DNA from 2 places in the Bacillus rugosus genome. Region 1 is predicted to be linked to the other one. Evidence: a T-box and tRNA genes for the amino acid it is inferred to sense, from the RefSeq annotation. Region 1 holds a T-box; the other holds one or more tRNA genes.
The links. The T-box of region 1 lies ahead of ileS (isoleucine--tRNA ligase). A T-box ahead of a tRNA ligase gene usually reads a tRNA of that ligase, here a tRNA-Ile.
Positions count from the first base shown of each region.

Region 2: it encodes a tRNA-Ile, which carries the amino acid that the T-box ahead of ileS (isoleucine--tRNA ligase) is inferred to sense. The anticodon was not compared.

Region 1 is NZ_CP096590.1:1,633,525-1,649,268, reverse strand. Features, by position in the region: gene carB (carbamoyl-phosphate synthase (glutamine-hydrolyzing) large subunit) at 1-2,557, opposite strand, end outside; gene M0696_RS08435 (carbamoyl phosphate synthase small subunit) at 2,542-3,636, opposite strand; gene M0696_RS08430 (dihydroorotase) at 3,633-4,919, opposite strand; gene M0696_RS08425 (aspartate carbamoyltransferase catalytic subunit) at 4,903-5,817, opposite strand; gene pyrP (uracil permease PyrP) at 5,962-7,269, opposite strand; gene pyrR (bifunctional pyrimidine operon transcriptional regulator/uracil phosphoribosyltransferase) at 7,444-7,989, opposite strand; gene M0696_RS08410 (RluA family pseudouridine synthase) at 8,172-9,083, opposite strand; gene lspA (signal peptidase II) at 9,085-9,549, opposite strand; gene ylyA (sporulation-related RNA polymerase-binding protein YlyA) at 9,652-10,026, opposite strand; gene ileS (isoleucine--tRNA ligase) at 10,171-12,936, opposite strand; T-box leader at 12,989-13,215, opposite strand; gene divIVA (septum site-determining protein DivIVA) at 13,278-13,772, opposite strand; gene M0696_RS08385 (YlmH family RNA-binding protein) at 13,866-14,639, opposite strand; gene M0696_RS08380 (YggT family protein) at 14,700-14,972, opposite strand; gene sepF (cell division protein SepF) at 14,979-15,434, opposite strand; gene M0696_RS08370 (YggS family pyridoxal phosphate-dependent enzyme) at 15,431-15,744, opposite strand, start outside.
Region 2 is NZ_CP096590.1:2,815-18,558, forward strand. Features, by position in the region: gene rlbA (ribosome maturation protein RlbA) at 1-199, shown strand, start outside; gene recF (DNA replication/repair protein RecF) at 215-1,327, shown strand; gene remB (extracellular matrix regulator RemB) at 1,345-1,590, shown strand; gene gyrB (DNA topoisomerase (ATP-hydrolyzing) subunit B) at 1,645-3,561, shown strand; gene gyrA (DNA topoisomerase (ATP-hydrolyzing) subunit A) at 3,771-6,236, shown strand; rRNA gene M0696_RS00040 (16S ribosomal RNA) at 6,518-8,067, shown strand; tRNA gene M0696_RS00045 (tRNA-Ile) at 8,169-8,245, shown strand; tRNA gene M0696_RS00050 (tRNA-Ala) at 8,257-8,332, shown strand; rRNA gene M0696_RS00055 (23S ribosomal RNA) at 8,414-11,341, shown strand; rRNA gene rrf (5S ribosomal RNA) at 11,397-11,512, shown strand; gene M0696_RS00065 (YaaC family protein) at 11,554-12,501, opposite strand; gene guaB (IMP dehydrogenase) at 12,622-14,088, shown strand; gene dacA (D-alanyl-D-alanine carboxypeptidase) at 14,241-15,572, shown strand.

The sequences.
Region 1 (15,744 bases):
CCATTGGGATACCCGTAATTTTACTTAAGAACGGTACGGTTCTGCTTGATCTCGGATTTACTTCGAGCACGTACACTTCGCCTTGTGATAAGACGAATTGAATATTGAGCAAACCGACAATGTTCAGCCCTTTAGCAAGTGCGATCGTGTGTTGTTCAATTTTTTTCTTGATGTCCTCTGTAAGTGACTGAGGCGGATAAACAGCGATTGAGTCTCCGGAGTGAACCCCCGCACGTTCAATGTGCTCCATAATTCCCGGAATGACGACTGTTTCACCGTCAGATACTGCATCCACTTCGATTTCTTTTCCTGTTAAATATCTGTCAATTAATACAGGGTGCTGCGGATTGATTTTGACTGCGTTTTTCATGTAATGAAGCAGTTCTTCTTCATGATAAACAATCTCCATCGCCCGGCCGCCAAGTACATAGGAAGGGCGCACCAGTACCGGGTAGCCGATATCACTCGCGATGCTTATCGCCTGATCAACTGATGTCGCTGTTTTGCCAAGCGGCTGCGGAACACCAAGTTCTCCAAGCGCTTGTTCAAATTTATCCCGATCTTCCGCACGATCTAAATCTTCTAATGAAGTCCCAAGGATTTTCACTCCGCGTGCAGAAAGCTCGTCAGCAAGGTTAATGGCAGTTTGTCCGCCGAATTGTACGACAACGCCCATTGGCTGTTCGAGATCAATGATGTGCATGACATCTTCAATCGTAAGCGGTTCAAAGTACAGCTTATCTGAAATACTGAAATCAGTTGAAACGGTTTCCGGGTTATTATTGACAATAATGGCTTCATAGCCTGCTTGTTTAATTGCCCACACAGAGTGAACAGTAGCGTAGTCAAACTCAACACCCTGACCGATTCGAATCGGACCGGAGCCAAGCACGATCACACTTTTCTTATCCGTAACGACAGACTCATTTTCTTCTTCGTATGTGCTGTAGAAGTATGGTGTTTCTGATTCAAATTCTGCCGCGCATGTATCTACCATTTTGAAAACCGGCGCAATTCCCGCTTGTTTTCTCAAGCTGTAAAGCTTCGATTCTTTCATTTTCCACTCACGGCTGATGTACTTATCAGAGAATCCTAGTTCTTTTGCCCGTCTCAGCACGTCAGTATCACCCGCATTTGCCTTCAGTTCTTTTTCAAACTGTACGATTCCGAACAGCTTATGCAGGAAGAAGACATCGATCGCGGAAAATTCATGTAGGTCTTCTACCGTGTAGCCTCTTCTGTACGCTTCAGCTAAGTAGAATAAGCGTTCATCACCGGCCTTTTTAATTCTTTTTTCAAGAAGCTCATCTGAAATGTCAGCAGCGTCCTTCAATTCAAGATGATACACATCCGCTTCCAGGGAACGAACAGCCTTCAGCAATGATTCTTCAAGCGTGCGGCCGATTGCCATGACCTCTCCTGTCGCTTTCATTTGCGTGCCGAGCTTTCTGTTTGCTGATTCAAACTTATCAAACGGCCAGCGCGGAATTTTGGATACGACATAGTCAAGAGCCGGTTCAAATGCTGCATATGTTTTTCCTGTCACCGGGTTCATCATTTCATCTAATGAAAGGCCGACAGCGATTTTAGCAGCAAGTTTGGCAATCGGATATCCCGTCGCTTTTGATGCAAGGGCAGATGAACGGCTGACCCGTGGGTTTACTTCAATAATGTAGTATTGGAAGCTGTCTGGGTCTAAAGCGAGCTGTACGTTACATCCGCCTTCGATTCCAAGTGCGCGGATCAGTTTTAACGATACATTCCGCAACAGCTGATATTCGCGGTCGCTGAGCGTTTGGCTTGGCGCGACAACAATACTGTCTCCAGTGTGGATTCCGACTGGATCAATGTTCTCCATATTACAAACGACAATGGCGTGGTCCTGGCTGTCTCTCATGACTTCATATTCGATTTCTTTATAGCCGGCGATGCTTTTTTCAAGCAGACATTGGTGCACTGGGCTTAATTTTAAGCCGTTCTCAACAATTTCTTTCAGTTCGGTTTCATTCGAGCAGATGCCTCCGCCTGTTCCGCCTAATGTATATGCTGGGCGGACAATGACAGGGAAACCAATTTGACTGACGAAGTTTTCAGCTTCTTCCAGAGAGTGGATGATCTCACTTTCAGGCACCGGTTCATTCAGCTCATTCATTAATGTTCTGAACAAGTCGCGGTCTTCAGCCTGCTGAATCGCAGTCAGCTTCGTGCCAAGCACTTCGACGCCACACTCTTCCAGCACGCCTCTTTCAGAAAGCTCAACCGCAAGATTCAAACCGGTTTGGCCTCCGAGAGTAGGAAGAATGGCATCCGGGCGTTCTTTTCTGATGATTCTCGTCAGGAATTCAGGAGTGAGCGGTTCGATGTAAACCCGGTCAGCCATTTCTGTATCTGTCATAATAGTGGCAGGGTTTGAGTTGACAAGGATGACTTCATAGCCTTCTTCTTTCAAAGCAAGGCAGGCTTGCGTTCCCGCATAGTCAAATTCTGCTGCTTGGCCGATGATGATCGGTCCAGATCCGATCACTAAAATTTTGTTAATGTCTACGCGTTTTGGCATACCGCTTCCCCTTCTTTCTCTGTTGTTTCGATCATTTCGATGAATCTGTCAAATAGATGGTTGGCATCCTCAGGACCAGGTGAGGCTTCAGGATGATATTGAACCGTAAATGCCGGCAGTGTTTTATGCTTCAGCCCTTCAATCGTATCGTCGTTAATGGCGATATGTGTCACGTCCAATTCTGTTTCGCTGATGGATGACACTGTATAGCCATGGTTTTGAGATGTTAAGGCGACTTTTCCAGTAGCCAGCTCTTTTACCGGGTGGTTTGAGCCCCTGTGGCCGAATTTCATTTTTTCAGTATTCGCTCCGCATGCCAGCGCAAATAATTGGTGGCCGAGACATATTCCGAATAACGGCACTTTTCCGAGAACACCTTTAATCATTTCAATCGCTTCAGGCACATCTTTCGGATCCCCAGGTCCGTTAGAAAGCATGATGCCGTCCGGTTTCAGCTGAAGCACTTCTTCCGCTGTAATGTTGTAAGGCACAACGATAACGTCACATTTCCGTTTGTTCAGCTCTCTAAGAATGCCGTGCTTCATGCCAAAGTCAACCAAGACAATGCGTTTGCCCCTTCCCGGGCTCGGATATGCTGTTTTGGCAGATACTTGGGATACTTGATTTCTCGGCAGTTCTGTTTCGTTCAGCCTTTTCAGCACCGCCTCGATATCTTCATCAGGTGAAGCGAATGTTCCTTTTAGGGCGCCTGCCGTGCGGATCATTCTTGTCAGCTTTCTTGTATCAATTCCCTGCAGTCCCGGAATGTTTTTCATTTTTAAATACTCGTCTAATGTGTATGCTGAACGCCAGTTGGAAGGCAGTTCACATAATTCTTTGATGATCAGCCCTTTCACAAAAGGGGTAATAGATTCAAAATCATCGCGGTTAATGCCGTAATTTCCGATAAGCGGGTACGTTAATGTTACGATCTGCCCGCAGTAAGAAGGATCAGATAAAATTTCCTGATAGCCTGTCATCCCAGTGTTAAAAACGACTTCTCCCATGCTGTGTTCTAAGCTTCCGAAGGCTTTCCCCTCGAATACCGCTCCGTTTTCCAGTACTAATCGTCTCTTCATTTGACAAGTCTCCCTTCTTCATAAGCAAGCTTCCCTGCCGCCATTGTAGCGACCGGCCAGCCGGTGCAGCTGATGCCGTTGAATGGCGTATTTTTTCCTTTTGATAAAAATGTTTCATTGTCTATAACTGTTTCTTTTTCCAAATCGATTAACGTAATGTCAGCAACTTGCCCCGTTTGTAATGCTCCGTATGGGAGACCGAATGCTTCGCATGGTTTGATTGTCATATAGTCAATGAGCTGTTTCAGCGACCAGCTGCCATTTTTGACAAAATGTGTGTATAGGAGCGGGAACGCCGTTTCTAAGCCGACAATTCCGAATGGCGCCAGCTTCATTTCTGTGTTTTTCTCTTCTTCTGTATGCGGGGCATGGTCTGTTGCGATAAAATCAATTGTTCCGTCTAAAAGACCTTCGATTAAAGCCGCTCTGTCTTCCGCACTGCGGAGAGGAGGGTTCATTTTATAATTTGTGTCAAGCCCCGGAATGTCCTCATCACAAAGCAGCAAATGGTGTGGCGACACTTCTGCTGTCACTCTGATTCCTGCTTTTTTCGCATCACGTACGACTCTGACAGATTCTTTCGTACTGATATGGCATACATGGTAATGGCAGTTTGTCGCCTCTGCCAGCAACACATCGCGGGCAATATGAACCGATTCACACACAGAAGGAATGCCATTGAGCCCATTCGCTTTAGAGAATGTTCCCTCATGAACGCTTCCTCCGTAAATTAAGGAGTTGTCTTCGCAATGTGCAACAATCGCTTTGTCGATCGCGGCTGCCCGTTTCATCGCTTCATACATCATTCCTGCTGTCTGTATACCGACGCCGTCATCTGTAAAAGCAAATGCCCCTGCTTCTTTTAAAGCTTCAAAATTTGTCATCTCATCACCGATTTGTCTGATCGTAATGGATGCATATGGAAGAACTCTGATGCATGATGTTTCTTTTATACGGTTTTGCACCCATTCCATCTGCTCCTTCGTATCAGGAACCGGCCGCGTATTCGGCATTGCAGCTACTGTTGTATAGCCGCCGCGCGCCGCGGCTTTTGCACCGGTTTCAATGGTTTCTTTTTTCTCTCCGCCCGGCTCTCTGAAGTGTACGTGGAGATCGACAAATCCAGGTGAAACAAGCAAGCCTTTTGCATCAATTACCGTTTCTTCACCCGCTGCATCAAGCTTGCCAATTTCGGAAATGATTTCTCCCGTCACTCGAATATCCGTTTCTGTTTTTTCACCATTTTCGTTAAGTATCCAGCCGTTTTTAATGAGATATGACATACGCTGCTTCTCCTCTTTTCACATTTGTTTGTAAGGCACGCTGTATCACTGCCATTCTGATAAATACGCCATTTTGCATTTGCTTGAAGATTCTTGATTTTTCGCTTTCGACTAAGCTGTCATCAATCTCCACTCCTCTGTTTACCGGAGCTGGATGCATAATGATCGCATGCTGCTTCATACGCTCAGCCCGTTCTACGGTCAGGCCGTATTTGTTTAAATAGCCGTCCTGACTGACAGCAGACTGATGTCTTTCATTTTGAATGCGCAGCAGCATAACGACATCGGAAGACTCAACTGCTTCATCCATTGTGACATACGTGCCGAATAGATTTTCTTCATCCTGCCATTCCGAAGGACCTGAAAACAGGATACGGGCACCCAATCTTGTCAAAACTTCCGCATTTGATCTAGCCACTCTGCTATGTTTGATATCGCCGTGAATGGAGACGGTGAGCCCTTTGAACGTATTGAACTCTTCATAAATCGTCATTACATCAAGCAGTGATTGTGTCGGATGCTGGCCGCATCCGTCTCCCGCGTTCAGAATCGGGATATTCACCTTGCTGACAAGCTCTTCATAGTACTCATCCTCACTGTGCCTGATGACGCACACGTCCACACCGATTGACTCGAGCGTCCGAATGGTGTCATATAAGGTTTCGCCTTTTTGCACGCTTGTGCTTGTTCCATCAAGATTCAGGACATTCATACCCAGCTTTTTTTCTGCGACCTCAAAGCTGAATCGCGTTCTCGTGCTTGGTTCAAAAAACAGGTTTGCTGCAAACTTTCCCGTAAGCTGATTGTCTATTTTTCTGCTTTTGAGGTCTTGTGCTATTTGAAGCAAATCTTTGATTTCCTCAGTGCTGAGTTCACTCATCGTCGTTAAATGCTTCATGTTTTTTCCCCTCTCATTTCAACATTAAGGCTGAAAAAACCCCGGTCTAAGATAGACTCGGGGTACGGTTAAATAGAGGGCAGCATTGAAGCTTCCTTCTCTTCATAACCCTTCCAAGCCTCTCTGGACTTTCTTTAAAAGGTTTTAAATATGATGTTGTTCAGATGTGTCCGCCTGCTCTTCCTTTGCCTGCGGAAGAATCAGGTTTAAGATGACACCGACAATTGCGGCAAGCGCCATTCCTGACACTTGGAATCCTCCTTGAGACACTTGGATAAACGCGCCGCCTACACCGATCACAAGGATAACTGACGTAATAATGAGGTTTCTGTTGTTTTCATAATCAATTTTGTTGTCAATCAGCATTCTGAGACCGCTCGATGCGATGATTCCGAACAGCAGGAAGGAGACGCCTCCCATGACCGCTGACGGCACTGAACTGATCAGCGCTGAGATTTTGCCGATAAAGCCGAAGCAAAGGGCAATCACCGCCGCGCCTCCGATGACAAAGACGCTGAATACTCTTGTAATGGCCAGCACGCCAATGTTTTCCCCATAAGTCGTTGTCGGCGGACCGCCGATCAGGGAAGCAAGGATTGTGGCCACGCTGTCACCCATGATGGAGCGATGCAGCCCCGGCTTTTTAATGAAATCTTGTCCAACAACTTTGCTTAGCACCATTTGGTGGCCGATATGCTCCGACATTGTCACAAACGCGACAGGAACCATTGCCGCTGCGATGCCGAGTGTTACTGACGGTGAATAGTCTTTGAACGGGATGATAAATTCAGGCACTGCAAACCATTTCGCGTCAAGCACCGGCTGGAAGTTGACGATCCCTTGAGTAAGGGCAAACAGGTATCCGCCGATGATTCCGATCAGAACCGGAATCAGGCTTAAAAATCCTCGTAAGAAAATCGCGCAAATAATCGTGATCGCCAGTGTAACTCCTGCGACACTGAAGTGCTTTAAGCTGTAGACCAATTCACTCGCGTTTGGATCAGCGTACATCGCCATGTTTACCGCAGTGCTTGCCAGCCCCAGTCCGATGACGATAATTACGGGGCCTACGACTACAGGCGGGAGAATCTTCATTAGCCACCCGGTTCCAAGCTGCCTGATCAATAAGGCAATCAGCCCGTACACTAGCCCTGCAAGAAACGCCCCGACCATTGCCGATCCCGGACCGCCGGTCGCTTTTACTAGTATGATCGGAGAAATAAAGGCAAAGGATGAACCAAGATACGCGGGAATTTGCCCTTTCGTAATCAGAAGGTAAGCAAGTGTCCCGATGCCACTTGTCACCAATGCCACAGCAGGACTCATTCCGACCAGCTTCGGAACCAAAATCGTTGAGCCAAACATGGCAAACAAATGCTGCAGGCTGAATGAAACCCAAGAGAAAGGTGTCGGGACATCCCTGACTCCTAAATTTACTTTTTTCTTACTCATGATGATTTTCCCCCTGATTGTTAACGTTCATTTTAGGATGACTCAATGACTGTATAAAAAAACCTCTTTGCTATTTTTACGCAAAGAGGCATACAAAGACCTGCCGAATACTTTCGGGACTTTGTTGTGCACCTCTTTGCAACCTCTCTGGATTGCCTTTAAAAAGGTAATCTATTATTCATTTTCATAAATGGCGACGAGATCGTTTTGATCTACTTCATCAAGCTGAACCATAACCTTTTCAGCTTTTGATGTCGGGATGTTTTTCCCGATATAATCCGCGCGGATCGGAAGCTCCCGGTGTCCTCTGTCAACTAGCACTGCCAGCTGAATGGAGGAAGGTCTGCCTACATCAACAAGCGCATCCATACCTGCTCTGACCGTTCTGCCTGTGTACAGGACATCGTCTACGAGGATCACTTTTTGATCTGTAATGTCAACCGGAATATCTGCACCTTTTACAAGCGGCTCTTCGTTGCTCGTTTTTTTGGAAAGATCGTCTCTGTAAAGAGTAATATCAATTTCACCGACTGTTACAGGACTCCCTTCAATCTGTTCGATTCGTTCCGCAAGACGTTTTGCCAAGTAAATCCCTCTTGTCTTAATGCCAACAAGGATGCAGTTATTCATTCCTTTATTACGTTCGATCATTTCGTGGGCAATCCTGGTCAGCGCCCGTCTGATTGCCTGTTCATCGAGAATGACAGCTTTTTGATTCAATGTATGACACCTCACAGTTCATATAGAAGAAAAAACCCCTCTTGCCAGAGCATAGAGGGGTTTCAGGACAAGGTGCGCACATATACACGCATCCCGTCTATCCGTTATCCTTCTCAGCCTCTCTGGACTGTTTTAAAGAATCTATTCAGCTTCGTTTATTATTTCAGAAAAGAAACAGTCTGTCAATCGTTTTTTCTGAGGTTTTCGATTAATTCTGCCATATCCTCCGGTAGCGGTGCTTCAAATTCGACATATTCGCCTGTGCGAGGATGATCAAAACCTAAAATTCCGGCGTGAAGGGCTTGTCCGTTAAAATCAATCGTTTTTCTTGGTCCGTATTTTGGATCGCCCGCTAATGGAAATCCGATATATTTCATATGAACACGAATTTGATGCGTTCTTCCTGTTTCAAGCTGGCATTCCACCAACGTAAAATCCTGAAAACGCTCAAGCACATGAAAATGAGTGACCGCATTTTTGCCATCACGCGTCACAGTCATGCTTTGACGGTCTTTCTTGTCCCGTCCGATCGGCGCGTCAATTGTGCCATCATCGTGAGAGATAAGCCCGTGGACAACCGCCGTATATTTACGCGTGACCGTTTTGTTGACCAATTGGTTTACAAGTGACTCATGAGCCATATCATTTTTCGCCACCATTAATAAGCCGGACGTGTCCTTATCGATTCTGTGAACGATCCCCGGACGCATCACGCCATTTATCCCGGAAAGATCCGTGCAATGAGCCATAAGGCCGTTTACAAGTGTGCCCGTAAGATGCCCGGGAGCTGGGTGCACAACCATTCCGCGAGGTTTATTGACGACAAGCACATCCTGATCTTCATAGTAAATATCCAGATCCATAGGTTCTGCCAGCACGTCGAGCGCTTCTGGCTCAGGTACAGTGACTGTCACCTGATCACCTGGCTGAATTTTATAATTTGATTTTACAGGGCTTCCGTTCACGACAATTTGTCCATCTTTCACCCATTGCTGTACCTGGGTTCTCGACCAATCATTCTCAGTCGATGCCAGAAATTTATCAATCCGCTCACTTTTTTGTTCTTCTGAAGCGGTTATATCAAATTGATTCATGCTATTGCTCCTTTTTCTTTTTCCCGCTGTCCAACAGCATTTGTATAAATAAAAGCATTACGCCGACACATAGTGAAGAGTCAGCGATGTTAAAAATCGGGTAATTGTAATTCACAATAATGACATGGATAAAATCCACAACTTCCTGTCTGACAGCCCGATCGATGAAGTTGCCAATGGCACCGCCAAGCATCAGTCCGAGGGCCACTCCAAGAAGCCTTTGTCCTTTTGTATAACGCTGTATGTAATAAACAATGCCAATAATAACCGCGGTTGTAATGAGGTAGAAAAACCACATCTGACCGGCTAATATCCCCCATGCAGCACCCGTATTGCGATGGGAGGTGATATAGAATACCTGATCAATGATCGGAATGCTTTGGCCAAGCTCCATGTTCTTAACGACAAGCCATTTTGTCAATTGATCGGCTGCAATAATAAGTAGTGCAATCACATAATACAGCACAAACGTTCCTCCAGTTTACGGTTACTTTAATCCATTATGCATTTTATCAATAAAAAGCACTGGAGTAAAGAAATATCAGGCATATTAACCGGCCAGACAATGTTATTCATACAGTGCCTGGCCATATTCGATATCCGTTGATTTCCACAGCGGAAGCGTTTTTTTTTCAAATTGGACAGAGTAAAGAAAATCGTTTGCTGTGCGGGCAGTCGGCAGCACAGCCAGCTTTGAAAGAGGAATGGGATCCCCGGTTTCTTCACAGTATCCAAATGTGCCGTTTTCGATTTTAGACAATGCGAGGAGAACGTCTTGTAGCTCTTCTTTAATGTGATAGATCAGAGTTGCTTTTTGTTTATGATTGATTGCTGCTTGTGGGCTTGTTGAAGCCTGAAAGCAAGAATACTCAAATAATCTCGACTGTAATTCTTCTTTCGTCAGAAGAAGTTCCGTATATATTGCGGTCAGTTGATCATTCATTCATCACAACTCCTGCTCTTAACGTAGTACCTATATTGTTGCCTGTGAACGATGATCTAAAGCACATAAGATTTTTCCTGCCGTTCTAAACGATGTCACTCTTGGCACAAAAAAAGCCCGGCTTTTACGCCGGGCTCTTTTCCATTATTTTTGATAGTATTTTTCAACGATTTCAGCGTTTCGCAGTGAGAGTGTAGGATATTTCGGATTTGCACCTACATCTTTTGAAATTACACGGGATCTCTCACACATTTCGCCTTCGGCTTTCTCGACAGCGATTTTCCCTGTCGCAAAGCTTTGCGCATCGTTCGGCGCTTCATTTTCTTCGCTGATTGTCAGTTCAGAAACAATAAACAGCTGAGAAAGATTTTCTTTAATGGAAGCCAAGAGCTCTTGGTTTTCTTTGTTTGGATACAATTTCAGGTTCGCTTCCAATGATTTACCGATAATTTTTTCATTCCGCGCAGTTTCTAACGCTTTTAGCACATCGTCACGGAAAGCCATAAAGCGGTCAAATTTATCTTCTGTCGCTTCGCTGTTTGGAACCGTGATTGTTTCCGGCATATCTGTCAACTGAACGCTCTGCTCTTCAACAAATGTTAAATGAGACCATAATTCGTCAGCCGTATGAGGAAGGATAGGCGCTGAAAGCTTCACTAATGCAAGAAGCGTTTCATAGAATACTGTCTGCATACTGCGTCTATCCGGATGATCCGCATGCTCGATGTACACAATATCTTTTGCGAAATCAAGATAGAATGAGCTCAATTCGATTGTGCAGAAATTATGGATGCTGTGATATACAACTGCAAATTCATACTCATCATACGCTTTTTTCACTTTATCAATCAGTTTGTTCAGTTTAATCAGCATATATTGGTCCACTTCGCGAAGATCTTCGACAGCCACCGCATTCGTTTTCGGATCAAAATCGAATAGGTTACCATGAAGGAAACGGAACGTATTGCGGATTTTACGGTATACTTCAGCAACCTGCTTCAAAATGGCGTCAGACACGCGAACGTCCGCCTGATAATCAACTGAGGACACCCATAATCTCAAGATGTCGGCACCAAGCTGTTTCATCACTTTAGCTGGAACAACGACGTTACCGATTGATTTACTCATCTTGCGTCCTTCTCCATCCAGTGCAAATCCATGGCTGAGCACACCTTTATATGGCGCTTTTCCTGTTACGGCTACTGCTGTAGAAAGAGATGAGTTAAACCAGCCGCGGTATTGGTCTGATCCTTCTAGATATAAATCAGCCGGGCGAACGAGGTCTTCACGTTCTTCAAGCACCGCTTGATGGGAAGAGCCTGAATCAAACCAAACATCCATGATGTCCTGTTCTTTTGTAAATGTGCCGTTAGGGCTGCCAGGATGCGTAAAGCCTTCCGGAAGAAGATCCTTCGCTTCTTTTTCAAACCAAATGTTTGAGCCATGCTGTCTGAACAATTCAGAAACATGTTCAATGGTTTCATCTGTAATAATCGGTTCTCCGTTTTCAGCATAAAATACCGGGATCGGCACACCCCATGCACGCTGTCTGGAAATACACCAGTCTCCGCGGTCACGAACCATGTTGTGTAAACGCTGCTCGCCCCATTCAGGAACCCATTTGGTTTCTTTAATGGCATCAAGCAGGTCTGATCTGAAATCTTTAATAGACGCAAACCATTGCGCTGTCGCTCTGAAAATGGTTGGTTTCTTTGTTCTCCAATCATGCGGATAAGAGTGGGTAATGAATTCAAGCTTCACAAGCGCGCCTTTTTCATCAAGCTGCTCTGTGATCGCTTTGTTCGCATCATCATAGAACATGCCTTCAAAGCCTGGAGCTTCGCTTGTCATTACACCTTTTGCATCAACTGGGCATAACACATCTAAACCGTATTTTTGGCCGATGATAAAGTCATCTTCCCCGTGTCCCGGCGCTGTATGAACGCAGCCTGTCCCGGCATCAGTTGTTACGTGTTCACCAAGCATAACGAGAGAATCTCTTCCATATAGCGGGTGTTCCGCTACAATGTTCTCAAGGTCTTTCCCTTTGATCGTTCTTGTCACTTCATATTGATCAAATCCGCATGCAGATGCTACATTTTCGACTAAAGCACTAGCTACGACAAAGCGGTCTTCACCTACTGCAATCACGCTGTACTCAAGATCAGGGTGCACTGAAATTCCGAGGTTCGCCGGAATTGTCCAAGGCGTTGTTGTCCAAATGATGATGCGCTCGCCGTTTTCAAGAACGCCTTTTCCGTCTTTTACACCGAAAGCAACATAAATAGATGCTGAACGTTTGTCTTGATATTCGATCTCAGCTTCCGCCAAAGCAGACTCACTTGAAGGTGACCAGTTAACCGGTTTAAGACCCTTATAGATGTAGCCTCGTTTTGCCATCTCACCAAATACGCGGATTTGCTGCGCTTCGTATTCCGGTTTTAATGTGACATAAGGGTTTTCCCAATCACCGCGGACACCCAGGCGTTTAAACTGCTCACGCTGTCCCTCGATTTGCTTCCAAGCGTACTCTTCGCACAGTTTGCGGAAATCCGCTACTGACATTTCTTTGCGGTTTACTTTTTTGTTTTTTGTGAGAGCCGTTTCAATCGGCAATCCGTGTGTATCCCAGCCCGGTACATACGGCGCGTTGTAGCCGCTCATTGATTTGTAGCGGACAATGAAGTCCTTCAAAATCTTGTTAAGCGCGTGTCCCATATGGATATCGCCGTTTGCATACGGAGGTCCGTCATGTAAAATAAATTTCGGGCGGTCTTTCGTCCGTTCCTGCACAAGACGGTAGATATCCTCTTCCTCCCAAGTCTTCTGAATGTCAGGCTCACGGTTTGGCAAATTTCCGCGCATCGGGAAATCTGTTTTCGGCATTAAGAGCGTATCTTTAAAATCCATTTTCATTCCTCCACTGCATTTTTTCAGAAAATAAAAAAAGCCCTCTCATCCCATAAGGGACGAGAAAGCTTATCTCGCGGTACCACCCTTTTAGAAAAAGCCTGCATATGCTTTTTCCTCTCGAGCATCGTAACGTGATGAACGTCCTAACCTACTGTGAGTTCAGAAAGGAAACTTAAGGGCTGATCTACATGATTCCGGCCATCCCGGACTCTCACCATCTCCGGGTCGCTATGAAGGCCTGAAGGAAACATGACTGTCCCTTTCAACCGTTTTTTCATCTGAATTTATGAACGTATTATATTCGACAAGCTAAGAAGATGTCAAGGTAATCAGAGAATTTATTCCTTTTCCTCAAATACTGCGTCGACTTCATACTCAAGCAGATGATCCCAATCGTCATTTTTCAGAAGATCGAGCTGGGCTTCAATCAGCATTTGGAAACGTGTTCTGAAAACTTTAGATTGTTTTTTCAGTTCTTCAATTTCCATGGCAATTTTTCTTGATTTTGATAAAGATTCGTTGATAATGCGATCAGCGTTTTTCTCCGCCTCCCGAACAATCAGCTTTGCTTCTTTTTGAGAATTGCGTTTTACGTCTTCAGCTGCTTCTTGAGCAACTAAAATCGATTTATTCAGCGTTTCTTCAATATTAGCAAAGTGTCCGATTCTTTCATCAAGTTCATTGACTTTCGCTTCAAGCTCAGTTTTCTTACGGAGAACAATTTCGTAATCTTTTCTGACTTGCGCTAAGAATTCATTTACTTCATCTTCATCATATCCGCGAAAACTTTTTGTAAACGTCTTGTTGTGAATATCATTTGGCGTTAATGGCATGATGCCACCTCCATTTTTACATTTCAGTACGGTTATCTAGTTCACATTATAAAACAAATTTCGCACAGATGGAGAAAAAAACTGAAAAACCGACTATTTTTGTCGTTCAAACGTGACTCTCCATTTGTCTTTCTTGGTTTTTCCTTCGATTTTTGTTAAGCTGCATCGGCCAAAGCCTCTGATAGACAGCATGTCCCCTTCTGCCACCATGTATGAAGGATCTTCAACTACCTTCCAGTTCACTTTCACGAGTCCGTTTTTCACAAGCGTCTGTGATTTCTGGCGGGATTGTCTGCTCATAGAGGCGCAGACGGCGTCAAGCCTTAAAGAAGAAACCGTGTCATCTCTTATTTCGACATCAACTGCTGGAATGTTAAGGTCTGACAAGTCAATTTTCTCTAGGCTGACCGCAGCTTTGCCTGCTTGGGTAAGCTGTGCAGCCACAAAATCAGCGGTATCGGCTGAGACAATCAATTGCACTGATGTCTCAGAAAACACGATGTCACCAAACTTTTGCCGCTTTAAGCCTATGCCCATTAATGCACCAAGCAGAGAACGGTGATCTACTGAGACAAACTTTTCAGCATAACGGACGTTAAACGCCTGCAGTTCAAAATCCGATTCTTCCGGAGTGATGTACTCTGGATACAGAATCGCCCGTTTTCGTTCCGCTCTGTCATAGCCGCCGGAAAAAGCAAGCCCGACGTCTGCCTGTCCGGTAACAGCTGAGAGAATAACCTGCTCTCTGGGATCTAAAAAGTCAGTCAGCTTCATCCGGTACTGCTCCTGGACAATACTTTTCCATTCGAGCGCCTGGTCAATAAAGGCCCGCTCGTCTTTTCTGAAGTGCTGATATATATCGCTCATCGTCTTTCCCTTCTATGTAAAGAGGCTTGGCTGCTGCCAAGCCCCTATCAAACTGTCACATTAAAACGCAATCATGCGATAAAGCCCCCACAAGCCGGTTGTCGCAAACCGAAGCACAAGAATGGCTACGATCGGTGAAATATCCAGCATTGCGATCGGAGGGATGATTTTTCTGAATGGTTCGAGATATGGTTCACAAATCGAAGCTAAAAAACGCCCGACTGCCGTTTCCCTTGTACTCGGCACCCATGACATAAAAATATATATGATCAGGGCAAATGAGTATATTGTGATTAATAAGCTTAAAACCGAAAAAACTTGATAAAGGATCATCTCGCTTTACCACCTCTGATGTTCGTCTTCAGATATGAGCTCAGAAATTGTGCCTGATACATCTACGTTGTCAGGCGTGCAGAGGAAAATATCCGAGCCGATTCTTTGAATATCGCCGCCGATGGCATAAACAGTTCCGCTTAAAAAGTCAACAATCCTCTTGGCCTGGTCATGCTGTATACGCTGAAGATTGACGACAACTGCCCGCCGGTTCTTCAAATGGTCGGCTATTTCCTGCGCCTCCGCATAAACGCGCGGCTCACTCAACACCACTTTAGAGGATTTCTGAACACTTTGCAAGCTCACTACATTCTGTTTGCCCGCCGGTTTGTTTGCGGCATAAGCAGGTTTTTCTTTTTGCTCATGCTCTTCATGAGATTCTTGCTCTGTCTCAATATATTCATATTCGTATTCTTCATCTTCCATTGAGAAAAAGTTTTTCAGTTTATTTTTCATACTCATTGCTGTACACCCCCTGTTTCATATCCGACTAACGATGAGCCGATTCTAATATAAGTAGCCCCTTCTTCAATTGCAATTTCAAAATCATTTGACATGCCCATCGACAGTTCAGTACACGGAGCGTTCGGCTGTTTCAGCTCCTGAACCTGATCACGGAGTTCTCTCAGCGCCCTGAAACAGCCTCTGATCTGATCTTGATCATCAGTCAGCGGAGCCATTGTCATCAATCCGGCCACAACGATGTGTTCGAAACCGGAAAGCTCCTGTATGAATGGAATGACTTCTTCTTTTTTCATGCCGTGTTTAGAAG
Region 2 (15,744 bases), 1.6 Mb from region 1:
AATTGATACAGAGATGATTACCCTCGGACAATTCTTGAAATTAGCCGATGTTATTCAGTCAGGCGGTATGGCAAAGTGGTTTTTAAGCGAACATGAAGTGCTTGTGAACAACGAGCCGGACAATCGCCGTGGCAGAAAGCTGTATGTTGGAGATGTGGTAGAGATTGAAGGATTTGGTTCATTTCAAGTCGTCAATTAAAGCGGGTGACACTGATTGTATATCCAGAACTTAGAACTGACATCTTACCGCAACTACGACCATGCTGAACTTCAATTTGAAAATAAAGTAAATGTGATCATCGGAGAAAACGCCCAGGGGAAAACAAATCTCATGGAGGCGATCTATGTCTTGTCCATGGCGAAATCGCACAGGACGTCAAATGACAAAGAACTTATACGGTGGGACAAAGACTATGCTAAAATAGAGGGAAGAGTGATGAAGCAAAACGGGGCGATCCCGATGCAGCTCGTCATCTCCAAAAAGGGTAAAAAGGGCAAGGTCAATCATATTGAACAGCAAAAGCTCAGCCAGTATGTCGGGGCCCTCAACACCATTATGTTCGCGCCGGAAGATTTAAATCTTGTAAAGGGGAGCCCTCAAGTGAGAAGGCGGTTTCTTGACATGGAAATCGGACAGGTTTCTCCTGTTTACCTGCATGACCTTTCTCTTTACCAGAAAATCCTTTCCCAGCGAAATCATTTTTTGAAGCAGCTGCAAACAAGAAAACAAACTGACAGAACAATGCTTGATGTTTTGACTGATCAGCTTGTAGAAGTTGCAGCAAAAGTCGTCGTAAAACGCCTGCAGTTTACAGCGCAGCTCGAAAAATGGGCTCAGCCTATCCATGCGGGCATCTCAAGAGGGCTTGAAGAACTGACCCTAAAGTACCATACGGCTCTTGAGGTATCAGATCCTGAAGACTTGTCGAAAATAGGAGATAGCTATCAAGAAGCGTTTTCTAAATTAAGAGAAAAGGAAATTGAGCGCGGTGTTACGCTGTCAGGGCCTCATCGTGACGATGTTCTTTTCTACGTGAACGGACGCGATGTGCAGACGTATGGTTCTCAAGGACAGCAGCGAACGACGGCATTGTCCCTTAAGCTGGCGGAGATTGACCTGATCCATGAAGAAATCGGAGAATATCCCATTTTACTATTGGATGATGTACTGAGTGAGCTGGATGATTATCGCCAGTCGCACTTGCTTCATACGATCCAAGGCCGTGTACAAACGTTTGTCACAACGACAAGCGTTGATGGCATTGATCACGAAACCTTACGCCAAGCAGGAATGTTCCGTGTGCAAAACGGTGCGTTAGTGAAGTGAAGAAATGAGGTGGGCAATTGTATATTCATTTAGGTGATGACTTTGTGGTTTCAACACGAGATATTGTCGGCATTTTTGACTTTAAAGCCAACATGTCGCCTATTGTTGAAGAATTTCTGAAAAAACAGAAACACAAGGTGGTGCCTTCCGTAAACGGCACGCCCAAATCTATCGTAGTCACGGTTCAGAATATATATTACTCTCCCTTATCTTCCAGCACATTAAAAAAACGTGCGCAATTTATGTTTGAAATAGATTCTTAGAAATTTTTTATCACGAATATATCGTTTAGAAAAGTGTAGGTGAATGACGTGGCTATGGAACAGCAGCAAAACAGTTATGATGAAAATCAGATACAGGTACTAGAGGGATTGGAAGCTGTTCGTAAAAGACCGGGGATGTATATCGGTTCAACAAACAGCAAAGGCCTTCACCACCTGGTATGGGAAATTGTCGACAATAGTATTGACGAGGCCCTCGCAGGTTATTGTACGGATATCAATATCCAAATTGAAAAAGACAACAGCATCACGGTAATAGATAATGGTCGCGGTATTCCAGTCGGTATTCATGAAAAAATGGGCCGTCCTGCAGTAGAAGTCATTATGACGGTGCTCCATGCCGGAGGGAAATTTGACGGAAGCGGTTATAAAGTGTCTGGAGGATTGCACGGTGTAGGTGCGTCAGTCGTAAACGCGCTTTCAACCGAGCTTGTTGTGACGGTGCACCGTGACGGTAAAATCCACCGTCAAACTTATAAACGCGGAGTTCCGGTTTCAGACCTTGAGATCATTGGCGAAACGGATCATACAGGAACGACGACACATTTCGTCCCGGATCCTGAGATTTTCACAGAAACAACTGTGTATGATTATGATCTGCTTGCTAACCGTGTGCGCGAACTAGCCTTTTTGACAAAAGGCGTAAACATCACGATTGAAGATAAACGTGAAGGGCAAGAGCGCAAAAATGAGTACCATTACGAAGGCGGAATTAAAAGTTATGTAGAGTATTTAAACCGTTCTAAAGAAGTAGTCCATGAAGAGCCGATTTACATCGAAGGCGAAAAGGACGGCATTACGGTTGAAGTGGCATTGCAATACAATGACAGCTACACAAGCAACATTTACTCTTTTACAAATAACATTAACACGTACGAAGGCGGTACCCACGAAGCGGGTTTCAAAACGGGTCTGACTCGTGTTATCAACGATTACGCCAGAAAAAAAGGGCTTATTAAAGAAAATGATCCAAACCTAAGCGGAGATGACGTAAGAGAAGGGCTGACCGCGATTATTTCAATCAAACACCCTGATCCGCAGTTTGAGGGCCAAACGAAAACAAAGCTAGGCAACTCAGAAGCGCGGACGATTACCGATACGTTATTTTCTACAGCGATGGAAACATTTATGCTGGAAAATCCAGATGCGGCCAAAAAAATTGTCGATAAAGGATTAATGGCGGCAAGAGCAAGAATGGCTGCAAAAAAAGCGCGTGAATTAACACGCCGCAAGAGCGCTTTGGAAATTTCAAACCTTCCCGGTAAGCTGGCGGACTGCTCTTCAAAAGACCCGAGCATCTCCGAGCTGTATATCGTAGAGGGTGACTCTGCCGGAGGATCTGCTAAACAAGGCCGCGACAGACATTTCCAAGCTATTTTGCCGCTTAGAGGTAAGATCCTGAACGTTGAAAAAGCGAGACTGGATAAAATCCTTTCTAACAACGAAGTTCGCTCTATGATTACAGCGCTCGGCACAGGTATCGGGGAAGATTTCAACCTGGAGAAAGCCCGTTACCACAAAGTTGTCATTATGACAGATGCCGACGTTGATGGCGCGCACATCAGAACACTGCTATTAACGTTCTTTTACAGATATATGCGTCAGATTATCGAAAATGGCTACGTGTACATTGCGCAGCCGCCGCTTTACAAGGTTCAACAGGGGAAACGTGTTGAATATGCATACAATGACAAGGAGCTTGAAGACCTGCTAAAAACGCTGCCTCAAACGCCTAAGCCTGGATTGCAGCGTTATAAAGGTCTTGGTGAAATGAATGCCACCCAGCTATGGGAGACAACGATGGATCCGAGCTCTAGAACACTTCTTCAGGTAACTCTTGAAGATGCTATGGATGCGGATGAGACATTTGAAATGCTGATGGGCGACAAAGTAGAACCGCGCCGAAACTTCATAGAAGCAAATGCGAGATACGTTAAAAATCTTGACATCTAATATAAAAAGCCTTATTTCCAATTAGAAATAAGGCTTTTTTCTGAACGGGATCAGATGCAGTAATGCTTGCAATACCTATATATTCTAGCAATTTAATGTGTATAATCATAAGTTTATTGATATAATGGAGAATAGTGAAATCGTATTGAAGATCATAATGGACAATCTACTCCCACATATTTCATGTGATACTTCAGGGAGGTTTTTTAATGAGTGAACAAAACACACCACAAGTTCGTGAAATAAATATCAGTCAGGAAATGCGTACGTCCTTCTTGGATTATGCAATGAGCGTTATTGTGTCCCGTGCTCTTCCAGATGTTCGTGACGGTTTAAAACCGGTTCATAGACGGATTTTGTATGCTATGAATGATTTGGGGATGACGAGTGACAAGGCTTATAAAAAATCCGCGCGTATCGTTGGAGAAGTTATCGGGAAATACCACCCGCACGGTGATTCAGCGGTATATGAATCCATGGTCAGAATGGCACAGGATTTCAACTATCGTTATATGCTCGTTGACGGTCACGGAAACTTCGGTTCTGTTGACGGAGACTCAGCGGCTGCCATGCGTTATACAGAAGCAAGAATGTCTAAGATCTCGATGGAAATTCTTCGAGATATCACAAAAGACACAATTGATTATCAGGATAACTATGATGGGTCAGAAAGAGAACCCGTTGTTATGCCTTCAAGGTTCCCGAATCTGCTCGTGAACGGTGCTGCCGGTATTGCGGTAGGTATGGCAACAAACATTCCTCCGCACCAGCTTGGGGAAATCATTGATGGTGTACTTGCTGTCAGTGAGAACCCGGACATCACAATCTCGGAACTTATGGAATTCATTCCAGGGCCTGATTTCCCGACTGCGGGTCAGATCTTGGGACGCAGCGGTATCCGTAAGGCATACGAATCTGGTCGAGGTTCTATTACGATTCGGGCAAAAGCTGAGATCGATCATACATCTTCAGGCAAAGAAAGAATTGTCGTAACAGAGATTCCTTACCAAGTAAACAAGGCTAAATTAATCGAGAAAATTGCAGATCTCGTTAGGGACAAGAAGATAGAGGGCATCACAGATTTACGCGATGAATCAGACCGTACAGGTATGAGAATTGTCATTGAAATCAGACGCGATGCCAATGCAAATGTTATTCTAAACAACCTATACAAACAAACTGCGCTGCAAACATCTTTTGGTATTAACCTGCTTGCGCTTGTTGACGGTCAGCCGAAAGTTTTAAATCTAAAGCAATGCCTGGAGCATTACCTTGACCATCAAAAAGTCGTAATCAGACGCCGTACGGCATATGAATTGCGTAAAGCTGAAGCGAGAGCTCATATCTTGGAAGGTTTGAGAATTGCTCTTGATCATCTCGATGCAGTTATTTCTCTTATCCGTAATTCTCAAACGGCTGAAATCGCGAGAACAGGTCTAATTGAACAATTTTCATTGACAGAGAAGCAAGCACAAGCGATCCTCGATATGAGGCTGCAGCGTTTAACAGGACTAGAACGTGAAAAGATTGAAGAAGAATATCTATCTCTTGTTAAATTAATTGCAGAGCTAAAAGACATTTTGGCAAATGAATATAAAGTGCTTGAGATCATCCGTGAAGAACTCACTGAAATCAAAGAGCGTTTCAACGATGAGAGACGTACGGAGATCGTCACTTCTGGACTGGAAACAATTGAAGATGAAGATCTTATCGAGAGAGAAAATATCGTCGTCACTCTGACACACAACGGATACATCAAACGTCTTCCTGCATCAACTTACCGCAGTCAAAAACGAGGCGGAAAAGGTGTACAGGGGATGGGAACAAATGAAGATGATTTCGTTGAGCATTTAATATCTACGTCAACTCATGACACGATTCTCTTCTTCTCGAACAAAGGGAAAGTGTATCGTGCAAAAGGATATGAAATCCCTGAGTACGGCAGAACAGCAAAAGGAATCCCGATTATTAACCTGCTTGAGGTAGAAAAGGGTGAATGGATTAACGCAATTATTCCAGTCACTGAATTCAATGCGGAGCTTTACCTTTTCTTCACAACAAAGCACGGGGTTTCAAAACGAACTTCGCTGTCTCAGTTCGCTAATATCCGCAACAATGGCCTAATCGCCCTGAGTCTTCGTGAGGATGATGAATTGATGGGTGTACGTCTAACTGACGGCACAAAACAAATGATCATCGGAACGAAAAATGGATTGCTGATCCGTTTCCTTGAGACAGATGTCCGGGAAATGGGAAGAACTGCGGCAGGCGTAAAAGGCATAACCTTGACCGATGATGACGTTGTTGTCGGCATGGAAATATTAGAGGAAGAATCACATGTCCTTATCGTAACTGAAAAAGGTTACGGAAAACGAACTCCGGCTGAAGAGTATAGAACCCAAAGCCGTGGCGGAAAAGGACTCAAAACAGCGAAAATCACCGAGAACAACGGCCAATTAGTAACAGTAAAAGCTACTAAAGGTGAAGAGGATCTAATGATTATTACAGCAAGCGGCGTACTCATTAGAATGGACATTAATGATATCTCAATCACCGGACGTGTCACTCAAGGTGTACGCCTTATCAGAATGGCGGTAGAAGAGCATGTTGCTACAGTAGCATTGGTAGAGAAAAGCGAAGAAGATGAGCAAGAAGAAACACAAGAAGAAGTGTGAGAAAAAGCGCAGCTGAAATAGCTGCGCTTTTTTTGTGCCATAACCCTTTACAGTCATAATAATTATGGTATAATCATTTCTGTTGTCTTTTAAAAGACACAAACATCACTAGCAAAAACTTTTTAAAAAAAGTGTTGACCTAGTTAACTAAAAATGTTACTATTAAGTAGTCGCTTCGAGAGAAGCACACAAAGTTCTTTGAAAACTAAACAAGACAAAACGTACCTGTTAATTCATTTTTATAAAATCGCACAGTAATGTGCGTAGTCAGTCAAACTACTTTATCGGAGAGTTTGATCCTGGCTCAGGACGAACGCTGGCGGCGTGCCTAATACATGCAAGTCGAGCGGACAGAGGGGAGCTTGCTCCCTGATGTTAGCGGCGGACGGGTGAGTAACACGTGGGTAACCTGCCTGTAAGACTGGGATAACTCCGGGAAACCGGGGCTAATACCGGATGCTTGTTTGAACCGCATGGTTCAAACATAAAAGGTGGCTTCGGCTACCACTTACAGATGGACCCGCGGCGCATTAGCTAGTTGGTGAGGTAATGGCTCACCAAGGCAACGATGCGTAGCCGACCTGAGAGGGTGATCGGCCACACTGGGACTGAGACACGGCCCAGACTCCTACGGGAGGCAGCAGTAGGGAATCTTCCGCAATGGACGAAAGTCTGACGGAGCAACGCCGCGTGAGTGATGAAGGTTTTCGGATCGTAAAGCTCTGTTGTTAGGGAAGAACAAGTACCGTTCGAATAGGGCGGTACCTTGACGGTACCTAACCAGAAAGCCACGGCTAACTACGTGCCAGCAGCCGCGGTAATACGTAGGTGGCAAGCGTTGTCCGGAATTATTGGGCGTAAAGGGCTCGCAGGCGGTTTCTTAAGTCTGATGTGAAAGCCCCCGGCTCAACCGGGGAGGGTCATTGGAAACTGGGGAACTTGAGTGCAGAAGAGGAGAGTGGAATTCCACGTGTAGCGGTGAAATGCGTAGAGATGTGGAGGAACACCAGTGGCGAAGGCGACTCTCTGGTCTGTAACTGACGCTGAGGAGCGAAAGCGTGGGGAGCGAACAGGATTAGATACCCTGGTAGTCCACGCCGTAAACGATGAGTGCTAAGTGTTAGGGGGTTTCCGCCCCTTAGTGCTGCAGCTAACGCATTAAGCACTCCGCCTGGGGAGTACGGTCGCAAGACTGAAACTCAAAGGAATTGACGGGGGCCCGCACAAGCGGTGGAGCATGTGGTTTAATTCGAAGCAACGCGAAGAACCTTACCAGGTCTTGACATCCTCTGACAATCCTAGAGATAGGACGTCCCCTTCGGGGGCAGAGTGACAGGTGGTGCATGGTTGTCGTCAGCTCGTGTCGTGAGATGTTGGGTTAAGTCCCGCAACGAGCGCAACCCTTGATCTTAGTTGCCAGCATTCAGTTGGGCACTCTAAGGTGACTGCCGGTGACAAACCGGAGGAAGGTGGGGATGACGTCAAATCATCATGCCCCTTATGACCTGGGCTACACACGTGCTACAATGGACAGAACAAAGGGCAGCGAAACCGCGAGGTTAAGCCAATCCCACAAATCTGTTCTCAGTTCGGATCGCAGTCTGCAACTCGACTGCGTGAAGCTGGAATCGCTAGTAATCGCGGATCAGCATGCCGCGGTGAATACGTTCCCGGGCCTTGTACACACCGCCCGTCACACCACGAGAGTTTGTAACACCCGAAGTCGGTGAGGTAACCTTTTAGGAGCCAGCCGCCGAAGGTGGGACAGATGATTGGGGTGAAGTCGTAACAAGGTAGCCGTATCGGAAGGTGCGGCTGGATCACCTCCTTTCTAAGGATATTTACGGAATATAAGACCTTGGGTCTTATAAACAGAACGTTCCCTGTCTTGTTTAGTTTTGAAGGAACTTTGTTCCTTGAATAAGTTAAGATGGGCCTGTAGCTCAGCTGGTTAGAGCGCACGCCTGATAAGCGTGAGGTCGGTGGTTCGAGTCCACTCAGGCCCACCATCTTAAATAACGGGGCCTTAGCTCAGCTGGGAGAGCGCCTGCTTTGCACGCAGGAGGTCAGCGGTTCGATCCCGCTAGGCTCCACCAACGTGTTCTTTGAAAACTAGATAACAGTAGACATCACATTCAATTAGTAATACAAGATATCACATAGTGATTCTTTTTAACGGTTAAGTTAGAAAGGGCGCACGGTGGATGCCTTGGCACTAGGAGCCGATGAAGGACGGGACGAACACCGATATGCTTCGGGGAGCTGTAAGCAAGCTTTGATCCGGAGATTTCCGAATGGGGAAACCCACCACTCGTAATGGAGTGGTATCCATATCTGAATTCATAGGATATGAGAAGGCAGACCCGGGGAACTGAAACATCTAAGTACCCGGAGGAAGAGAAAGCAAATGCGATTCCCTGAGTAGCGGCGAGCGAAACGGGATTAGCCCAAACCAAGAGGCTTGCCTCTTGGGGTTGTAGGACACTCTGCACGGAGTTACAAAAGAACGAGGTAGATGAAGAGGTCTGGAAAGGCCCGCCATAGGAGGTAACAGCCCTGTAGTCAAAACTTCGTTCTCTCCTGAGTGGATCCTGAGTACGGCGGAACACGTGAAATTCCGTCGGAATCCGGGAGGACCATCTCCCAAGGCTAAATACTCCCTAGTGACCGATAGTGAACCAGTACCGTGAGGGAAAGGTGAAAAGCACCCCGGAAGGGGAGTGAAAGAGATCCTGAAACCGTGTGCCTACAAGTAGTCAGAGCCCGTTAACGGGTGATGGCGTGCCTTTTGTAGAATGAACCGGCGAGTTACGATCCCGTGCAAGGTTAAGCAGAAGATGCGGAGCCGCAGCGAAAGCGAGTCTGAATAGGGCGCATGAGTACGTGGTCGTAGACCCGAAACCAGGTGATCTACCCATGTCCAGGGTGAAGTTCAGGTAACACTGAATGGAGGCCCGAACCCACGCACGTTGAAAAGTGCGGGGATGAGGTGTGGGTAGGGGTGAAATGCCAATCGAACCTGGAGATAGCTGGTTCTCTCCGAAATAGCTTTAGGGCTAGCCTCAAGGTAAGAGTCTTGGAGGTAGAGCACTGATTGGACTAGGGGCCCCTACCGGGTTACCGAATTCAGTCAAACTCCGAATGCCAATGACTTATCCTTGGGAGTCAGACTGCGAGTGATAAGATCCGTAGTCGAAAGGGAAACAGCCCAGACCGCCAGCTAAGGTCCCAAAGTATACGTTAAGTGGAAAAGGATGTGGAGTTGCTTAGACAACCAGGATGTTGGCTTAGAAGCAGCCACCATTTAAAGAGTGCGTAATAGCTCACTGGTCGAGTGACTCTGCGCCGAAAATGTACCGGGGCTAAACGTATCACCGAAGCTGCGGACTGTTCTTCGAACAGTGGTAGGAGAGCGTTCTAAGGGCTGTGAAGCCAGACCGGAAGGACTGGTGGAGCGCTTAGAAGTGAGAATGCCGGTATGAGTAGCGAAAGAGGGGTGAGAATCCCCTCCACCGAATGCCTAAGGTTTCCTGAGGAAGGCTCGTCCGCTCAGGGTTAGTCGGGACCTAAGCCGAGGCCGAAAGGCGTAGGCGATGGACAACAGGTTGATATTCCTGTACCACCTCCTCACCATTTGAGCAATGGGGGGACGCAGGAGGATAGGGTAAGCGCGGTATTGGATATCCGCGTCCAAGCAGTTAGGCTGGGAAATAGGCAAATCCGTTTCCCATAAGGCTGAGCTGTGATGGCGAGCGAAATGTAGTAGCGAAGTTCCTGATTCCACACTGCCAAGAAAAGCCTCTAGCGAGGTGAGAGGTGCCCGTACCGCAAACCGACACAGGTAGGCGAGGAGAGAATCCTAAGGTGATCGAGAGAACTCTCGTTAAGGAACTCGGCAAAATGACCCCGTAACTTCGGGAGAAGGGGTGCTCTGTTAGGGTGCAAGCCCGAGAGAGCCGCAGTGAATAGGCCCAGGCGACTGTTTAGCAAAAACACAGGTCTCTGCGAAGCCGTAAGGCGAAGTATAGGGGCTGACGCCTGCCCGGTGCTGGAAGGTTAAGAGGAGCGCTTAGCGTAAGCGAAGGTGCGAATTGAAGCCCCAGTAAACGGCGGCCGTAACTATAACGGTCCTAAGGTAGCGAAATTCCTTGTCGGGTAAGTTCCGACCCGCACGAAAGGCGCAACGATCTGGGCACTGTCTCAACGAGAGACTCGGTGAAATTATAGTACCTGTGAAGATGCAGGTTACCCGCGACAGGACGGAAAGACCCCGTGGAGCTTTACTGCAGCCTGATATTGAATGTTGGTACAGCTTGTACAGGATAGGTAGGAGCCTTGGAAACCGGAGCGCTAGCTTCGGTGGAGGCATCGGTGGGATACTACCCTGGCTGTATTGACCTTCTAACCCGCCGCCCTTATCGGGCGGGGAGACAGTGTCAGGTGGGCAGTTTGACTGGGGCGGTCGCCTCCTAAAAGGTAACGGAGGCGCCCAAAGGTTCCCTCAGAATGGTTGGAAATCATTCGCAGAGTGTAAAGGCACAAGGGAGCTTGACTGCGAGACCTACAAGTCGAGCAGGGACGAAAGTCGGGCTTAGTGATCCGGTGGTTCCGCATGGAAGGGCCATCGCTCAACGGATAAAAGCTACCCCGGGGATAACAGGCTTATCTCCCCCAAGAGTCCACATCGACGGGGAGGTTTGGCACCTCGATGTCGGCTCATCGCATCCTGGGGCTGTAGTCGGTCCCAAGGGTTGGGCTGTTCGCCCATTAAAGCGGTACGCGAGCTGGGTTCAGAACGTCGTGAGACAGTTCGGTCCCTATCCGTCGCGGGCGCAGGAAATTTGAGAGGAGCTGTCCTTAGTACGAGAGGACCGGGATGGACGCACCGCTGGTGTACCAGTTGTTCTGCCAAGGGCATCGCTGGGTAGCTATGTGCGGACGGGATAAGTGCTGAAAGCATCTAAGCATGAAGCCCCCCTCAAGATGAGATTTCCCATTCCGCAAGGAAGTAAGATCCCTGAAAGATGATCAGGTTGATAGGTCTGAGGTGGAAGTGTGGCGACACATGGAGCTGACAGATACTAATCGATCGAGGACTTAACCCACATTTTGAATGATGTCACATCTGTTATCTAGTTTTGAGAGAACACTCTCAATTTGTTTGGTGGCGATAGCGAAGAGGTCACACCCGTTCCCATACCGAACACGGAAGTTAAGCTCTTCAGCGCCGATGGTAGTCGGGGGTTTCCCCCTGTGAGAGTAGGACGCCGCCAAGGCAAGGTTAAAACCCAGCTCAATGAGCTGGGTTTTTTGTGTGTCAAAAATGAAGAAGAAATTGTAAAGCATATTTCGGAAACTTGTTTTCTGTCACTAATAAAAACTGCTGAATCAGCACGTAATCATCACTTATATGCTGCGTTAACAACTCATACCACCATTCTGTCTCATACCTCGCGATCATCCCTATGTTGTACAAAATTAAATAATGAATTGCCATTTCAGGAAGTCTCAGAAATTGTTCCCTTTGGGAAGGGATAAAATATTGGTTCTTACCCATGTCATACAACAAGCTGTTTGATGTCCATGGCTTCATGTCTTGTGGTGAAATTTCAAACAGCAGCCCGTGTTCACTTTTCTTTGCAAAAGACCATTGAAAATGATGGCTCATATATTCGGCAAATCTTGAATCAGACATTTTATAATTGATGACCACATCCTCTGGTACAGAAATCCTGTTCTTCTCCTTCTCGACTTTTGTCATAAAACGTTCTTTCTGCTGAAAATAGAAAGTATCACTTAGTTCTGGAATCGCCATTAATAATTTTTTCATGGTGTACCGTTCATCTACTATATCCGATTGTCCGAATAAGTGTTTCATGAAATGTATGCATAGGCCGTTCCGTTGTATTTTTACTTCATCATCGCTAAAACAATAATTTTGTTTCTTTCGCTTTCTTGTTGTTACGCCATGTGCCAGTACCGACGTATGGCTTGGGTAATGAGGATCCCGTGTTACGAGACATGCTTTGATAAGTTGTGCCATTCCGTAAAATAAAAGAATCGGTTTGATTTCTAAAGGGGAATATGAGGCTTGTTTATAAAACGATTCGGCATGCTTTAGGAAATAAATAAACCGTTCACTGTTTTTAAAAGAGTTCTTTTTCGCATCGTCAATATCGTTTAAGGTATACACTTTCTCTAGAAATTTCTGGGTTGATTCAACGGAATAAAATAGCGCTAAGTCTTTCCACTCATGATATGTCATATGTATTTCTTAATCCTTTCCATTATCTAAATATTTCAACTCTTTAATGCTTCCTTGACATGCTCTTGGCTAGTTGATAATCTACATATAATATTTTGCCGAAAAGAGGGGGATTTACTAATGTGGGAAAGTAAATTTTCAAAAGAAGGCTTAACGTTTGACGATGTGCTGCTTGTACCAGCAAAGTCAGAGGTACTTCCGCGTGATGTGGATTTATCTGTAGAACTTACAAAAACGTTAAAGCTGAATATTCCTGTCATCAGCGCAGGTATGGACACTGTAACAGAATCAGCAATGGCAATTGCAATGGCTAGACAGGGCGGCTTGGGCATCATTCATAAAAATATGTCCATTGAACAGCAGGCTGAACAAGTTGATAAAGTAAAGCGTTCTGAGCGCGGCGTTATCACAAATCCCTTCTTTTTAACTCCTGATCACCAAGTATTTGATGCGGAGCACTTGATGGGGAAATACAGAATTTCCGGTGTTCCGATTGTAGATAACGAAGAAGATCAAAAGCTTGTCGGAATTATTACAAACCGTGATCTGCGTTTTATTTCTGACTACTCAATGAAAATCAGCGATGTCATGACGAAAGAAGAGCTTGTTACTGCACCTGTAGGAACGACTCTTGATGAAGCTGAAAAGATTTTGCAGAAACATAAAATTGAAAAGCTTCCTCTCGTTGATGACCAGAATAAATTAAAAGGTCTTATTACAATTAAAGACATTGAAAAAGTCATTGAGTTCCCGAACTCTTCTAAAGACATTCACGGCCGTCTGATCGTTGGCGCGGCAGTTGGTGTAACTGGCGACACAATGACTCGCGTTAAAAAGCTTGTTGAAGCTAATGTTGATGTTATTGTTATTGATACTGCTCACGGACATTCTCAGGGTGTATTAAACACAGTAACAAAAATCCGTGAAACATATCCTGAATTAAACATTATTGCTGGAAACGTGGCAACAGCTGAAGCGACCAGAGCTCTTATCGAAGCTGGAGCAGACGTTGTCAAAGTTGGAATCGGACCTGGTTCAATTTGTACTACACGCGTGGTAGCGGGTGTCGGTGTTCCGCAAATTACAGCGATTTATGATTGTGCGACTGAAGCAAGAAAACACGGCAAAACAATCATCGCAGATGGCGGCATTAAATTCTCTGGCGATATCACTAAAGCATTAGCATCCGGCGGACATGCTGTTATGCTCGGAAGCTTGCTTGCTGGCACGTCAGAAAGCCCTGGTGAAACTGAAATCTACCAAGGCAGAAGATTTAAAGTATACCGCGGTATGGGATCAGTTGCTGCAATGGAGAAAGGAAGTAAAGACCGTTACTTCCAAGAAGAAAACAAAAAATTCGTTCCAGAAGGAATTGAAGGACGCACACCTTACAAAGGACCAGTTGAAGAAACCGTTTATCAGCTAGTCGGCGGTCTTCGTTCTGGTATGGGATATTGCGGATCCAAAGATCTTCGCGCTTTAAGAGAAGAAGCTCAGTTCATTCGCATGACTGGCGCAGGACTTCGTGAAAGCCATCCGCATGATGTACAAATTACAAAAGAATCTCCGAACTATACAATTTCATAATAAATTGTTACAAATTAAAAACATTTGACAGGGTCTCAGACTCTGTCTATTTTTTTTATACTGAGTATGATAAAATTTATACTGTTGTGCATTGAAAATGTCCTTAACGGCTTAATTATAGATGAGAAAAATGAAATACGGAGGTCGTACGATTGAACATCAAGAAATGTAAACAGCTATTGATGTCATTGGTTGTGTTAACACTAGCTGTCACTTGTCTGGCTCCAATGGCAAAAGCAAAAGCAGCCAGCGATCCAATTGATATCAATGCATCTGCTGCTATTATGATCGAAGCTTCTTCAGGTAAAATTCTGTACAGTAAAAATGCAGATAAGAGACTGCCAATTGCCAGCATGACAAAAATGATGACAGAGTATCTGTTATTAGAAGCAATTGATCAAGGTAAAGTGAAATGGGACCAAACCTATACGCCAGATGACTATGTGTATGAGATTTCCCAAGATAACAGCTTATCAAACGTTCCTCTTCGTAAAGATGGGAAATACACAGTAAAAGAACTATATCAAGCTACAGCCATTTATTCTGCAAATGCTGCTGCTATTGCGATTGCAGAAGTCGTTGCGGGCACTGAAACTAAGTTTGTTGAAAAAATGAATGCAAAAGCAAAAGAACTAGGCTTAACAGATTACAAATTTGTTAACGCAACAGGTCTTGAAAACAAAGATCTTCACGGGCATCAGCCTGAGGGGACAAGCGTAGATGAAGAAAGTGAAGTTTCTGCTAAGGACATGGCGATTCTTGCGGATCACTTGATTACTGACTACCCTGAGATTCTGGAGACTTCCAGTATCGCAAAAACGAAGTTCAGAAAAGGCACTGATGATGAGATGGACATGCCGAACTGGAACTTCATGCTGAAAGGGCTTGTCAGTGAGTATAAAAAAGCGACTGTAGATGGACTGAAAACAGGCTCTACTGACTCTGCGGGTTCATGCTTCACAGGAACAGCTGAACTCAATGGTATGCGTGTTATTACTGTTGTATTAAACGCAAAAGGCAACCTACATACAGGCCGTTTTGATGAAACGAAAAAAATGTTCGATTATGCTTTCGACAATTTCTCCATGAAAGAAATTTATGCTGAAGGCGATCAAGTAAAAGGCCATAAAACGATTTCAGTTGATAAAGGTAAAGAGAAAGAAGTAGGCATTGTAACAAACAAAGCATTCTCTCTTCCTGTCAAAAATGGTGAAGAAAAGAATTACAAAGCGAAGGTTACACTAAATAAAGAGAACCTGACTGCTCCTGTGAAAAAAGGAACCAAGGTTGGGAAACTGACTGCAGAATATACAGGTGATGAAAAGGATTACGGATTCCTCAACAGCGATCTTGCTGGTGTAGACCTTGTTACAAAAGAAAATGTAGAAAAAGCAAACTGGTTTGTTCTGACAATGCGCAGTATCGGCGGATTTTTCGCTGGCATTTGGGGAAGCATTGTTGATACGGTAACCGGCTGGTTTTAATCAAATGAAAGAGCTCTGATGTATGTTAGGGCTCTTTCGCTTAATATACTGAAAAAACCCAATTTTTAAGAAAAAATGATTTTCAAAGCGCTAAAAACCGAATAAAATAATATATATCCATATGAATTATTGGATTTCTAGGATACAATAAGGATTAGAAATCATACAATTA